2 regions of the Enterococcus spodopteracolus genome follow, and region 1 is predicted to be linked to the other one. Evidence: riboswitches for the same ligand, from Rfam matches in the RefSeq annotation. Region 1 holds a riboswitch; the other holds the start of a gene.
The links. Region 1 has a riboswitch for magnesium ahead of P3R27_RS04585 (LCP family protein). Riboswitches for the same ligand answer to the same signal wherever they lie in the genome.
Positions count from the first base shown of each region.

Region 2: another riboswitch for magnesium. It lies ahead of mgtE (magnesium transporter); the one in region 1 lies ahead of P3R27_RS04585 (LCP family protein).

Region 1 is NZ_JARJHD010000002.1:350,524-352,730, reverse strand. It holds gene P3R27_RS04585 (LCP family protein) at 91-972, opposite strand; M-box (ykoK) riboswitch at 1,292-1,458, opposite strand; gene P3R27_RS04580 (flavin reductase family protein) at 1,622-2,207, opposite strand, start outside.
Region 2 is NZ_JARJHD010000004.1:84,116-86,322, forward strand. It holds gene mgtE (magnesium transporter) at 1-1,211, opposite strand, end outside; M-box (ykoK) riboswitch at 1,356-1,531, opposite strand; gene P3R27_RS07090 (N-acetylmuramoyl-L-alanine amidase) at 1,616-2,207, opposite strand, start outside.

The DNA.
Region 1 (2,207 bases):
CCAAATGATTCTTAACCAGTACTGTTCTTATATTAACTTTTTTTAATCAAAATAAACCAGTTCGTTTTAGGAACTGGTTTATCAATATGGTTATTTATCCAAAAAATCGTGTATCGCTTGCTGATTTTTAGTCAAGTCGATTTCCAAGACACTACCAGCTGGTGTATTATCATTGAAGTCCCAACTTTTATCAACGGGCACGGACAATGTATTGATTTTCTTCTCGTCATCTAGGAAATCTAACCCACAATCTAACAGGACACTTTCCGGTAGATTGGTTTGGATACTGCCTAAAAGTTTGCCGATCGCCTTGGGTAATTTGATGATCGATGTGACATCTTTCAATTGACTGGCCACCGCCTCAACGACTTGTTGTTGTCTACGGATCCGTCCAAAATCACCTTCTTCGTCTTCACGAAAACGAGCATATTGCAACAAGGTATTTCCGTCCATTGCTTGCTTTCCTTTTTTGATAGCTACCCCATCTAAATCCAAATCTTTTTCTGCATCGATCGTTACGCCATCTGGAAACAATTCATCGATATAATCAATAAAATCTTGAAAAGTAATACTTGCATAGTAAGGGGTCTCTAATTTGAAATTATCTTGTAAGGTTTGTTTTAATAAGTCGATACCTCCATATGAATAGGCGGCATTGATCTTATTCATTCCATAACCAGGAATAGAGACGTAAGAATCTCTCATGATAGAAATCAATTTGGCTTGTTTGGTCTTTTGATCATATTGGGCGACCATCAAAGAATCCGAACGACCATTTTCTTCTTTTGATCGTGCATCAGAACCAATCAATGCTACATTGATGATCGATGGGACATCTTGTGCATTGACTTTCTCAACTGTTGCAGATTGTTTCACTGAGGAGAACCCTTGGATAAATTCAAAAGAAAAAAAGCCAATGACCATTGCAAGTACTAACAAGATACTTAATATGATTTTCTGAAATGGTTTCATTCAGTTGCCTCTTCCTTTCAAACTCTTCTACTTGAAACGAGGACCTTTGTCTATTATGATGAATCAAGTAAAGAGTTTATTCTCTTACATGTCTTTGGGTCGATTGAGCTGCAACTCGTCGACCTTTTTTGTTTGTCTCTCTGTTTTATTTCGTTCGGTATTCTTTGGAGTGAGACGAATACCTTTATTGATAAAATCAAATAGCTTGTTCCAGCGCATCCCCTTTCTTGTCCAGACACAAGTTAGGCAAAGCGAGCAAAAAAGGAAAAGAAAGCATAAGAAAAGGTCAGAAACCTTTTCGAACAAGATTTCTGACCTAGCATCATCTCATCGTCCGAGTTTTAGCACTATACAACGTAAAGAACGTATTCTTAGCTATTGGAAAAAGCCTTAATCCGACAATTCCTGTTTGACCCATTGGCGTCTTTCGACGTTTCTGGGCAATAGCCTATGTTTGTATAGGAGCCTCACCTAACAAGGTTAGTACTTATTTGATTTTCACAAAATTTATCATATTCCTCTTCCCATTGATAATCAATAAAAAAAAGATTAAAATAACTAAATTAAACTTTATTTAATAAATGTAGAGCTAACGTTTGATTCTTAAATCATTTTTACACTAGAAAAAACTGCGTTATCAGCCGGATATTTATTCCGGACGTAACAAGCGAATGATCTCACCTAATTTACCGTAGTCGTTTCCTGCTAAGCGGCTGATTGGTTGTAACTGTTTCGGATCGATATAGCCTGTTTGTTCATCATAAACAGCTTCACTTATTTGATAAGTAGAAATTTGCAGTAAAAATAAATCAGCGGTTGTTTCTTGGCCTTTTTTGATCGGCACATGTTGGTATAGTGTCGTTTCAAAGGCAATACTTGCTTCATTGATCCTTGGGACGCTGATCGTATCGGATTCGGAAGTAGTGAAAGAGGTCAACGACAATTCACTTTCTTCGTTTGGTAAGCTAGCAGCTGTCTGATTCGCATCTACAAGTATTCTTTCGTCTAGAACATGGAGCACGGCCTCTTTTGTATCGATAAGATGTTTAGCTGTATCTTTCCACTCTCCATTTTTTCTTTGGATAGCTAAAGAAAGTATCGGCGGATTGGAACTGACGATATTGAAGTAACTAAATGGTGCTACATTGGTCACTCCTTTTGAAGATCTTGTCGCAACCACTGCCACCGGGCGAGGGATAACTGAACCAATCAATAGTTTATAATTTTCTCTTTCT
Region 2 (2,207 bases), on a different contig from region 1:
ATCCCCACAGCTACACCTAACAATGGTATCCCTTGCCACACAGAAGCGACTATTCCAGATACGATCCCTACAACAATTCCTAAACTTAGCCCAATACCTGTTTCCTTCAAAAAGTGCTTGATAAATGTGTTGAGATCAATGTGTCCTAAAGATAATCCGCGAACAAAAACCGTCGATGATTGCGTCCCTACATTTCCACCCATATCCATGATCAACGGAATGAAAATAGCAACAGCAGCCACTGATTCTAACGTTTGTTCAAACTCATCGATTACTAGACCAGCTAACATCCCTGCAACCAATGTGATCGCTAAGAAAGGCAACCGGACTTTCCAGATTTGCCAAAGATTCCCGTTAATCAGTACTGTACTACGATCAGCTTCTACAGAGGCGACGTCTGCTAAACCAGCAGCATTGAACATATCCTCGGTCGTTTCTTGCTCTAAGACATCGATGGCGTCATCCACTGTAACAATACCTACTAATCGTGTTTCTTTATCCACGACGGGAATAGCGATCAAATCTAACTCTTGTAACAATCGTGCAGTTTCTTCCTGGTCTGTATCTGTGGTTACATAAGCGACGTGCTTGATCATGATTTCTTCAATCCGTTGATCACTCTCTGCAATGACTAGATCCTTTAATGATAGTACTCCTTCAATTTTTTTCGCCATATCTGTCACATACAAAATATAGATTGTTTCCATTTCTTTCGCTAATTTTCTGATTTTATGCAGTGCTTCTTCAACAGTCATTTCTTTTTTTATTGAAATAAATTCAGTCGTCATGATCCGTCCGGCCGTCTCATGTTCATAGCCCATCAATCGATTCGTCGTTGCTCGCTCTTCTTCAGAAAGCTCTGCCAATAGTTTTTTAGTCACACTTGCTGGTAGTTCGTAAAATAACCTTACCCGATCATCTGGGGCCATCTCATTCACAAATTCAATCACTCCATCATCCGTAAACGAACGAAGCAAATCTTGTTGGACAGACGGTTCAAATGTTTCAAAGATTTCGAGGGCTTTGTCTTTTGATAATAATCGAAAGACCAGTACTTGCTTATCTAAAGGTAGCCTAACAAATAGTTGGATCAATTCCACTTTTTCGATTGTTGCTAAATAGTTCTTCAATTCTTCAAGCTTTTTTTGCTCCAGATAATTAAGAATCTTCAATTGTGTTTCTAAGTTATTTGTATCATTTAATGTTCTCATCTCGTATTCTCCTTTGTTACATCGTTTTTTCGATATAAACTTGTTGGATAAATTCGTTTAGAAAAACAGGAAGTACATAAAAAAGACGGCTTCCAAAAGAAGCCGTCTCATAAGATCCCATCAAAATGGTATCAATGTTTACCTGAACGAACTTCTCGTCTGAGCTTTAGCACTAAAAGACGTAATTCTGGAAATATGATCCAGATAGCTACGTTAAGCACGCCTTAAGCCGACGTTGCCTGTTATACCCTGTGGCGTCTCTCGACGTTTAAGGGCAGTAGCCTGTGTTCTTTTAGGAGCCTCACCTAACAAGTTTTTATAATTAAACCCTACAGGTAAAATTGGTTTTTGTCAATAAAAGGATTAATATTTGATAAAAAATTGATAAAACAGAAATGATCACTTTACAATCTTTCTCCTGTCACTCCTTCTACAATCCCTTTAGCAATTTGATCCATGTTTCTACGAATATTTTCTACATCACGAGTATTGGTGATAAACCCTAGTTCCGCTAGTCGATAAGGGATACCACGAGAATGTAGTACATTCAAATTCAATAAATCACTTCTCAAGTTGATACCACCGGTATTTTGGACAGCGCCCCATAAACCTACATGTGTGCGGATCACATTAGCAATGGCATAATTTTGTGTCGTATACGAGTTGCCGTTACGATGCGCAATCACATGCCCACCAGTACTAATACCAATCGCTCCTGCATCTAAATGAAATTCTGTTACAGAAGAAAAACTACTACTAATTGTATACGCACCCTGCATTCTACGAGTATCTTGGAACATATCCGCATTTGTATCATAAAAGGTTATACGATTTGTTTTTAAGCGCCCTGCCCACTTTTGTAAATATGGCATAAGTTCATTTCTTGTAAAGTCTCGCTCGTTGATACCGTTATACGAAGCCCCTGGATCTCCTGCACCATGTCCCATTACAAATAGATGATTGATTGAGGTTTGGTAAGGGTTTGACGTAGGTCCT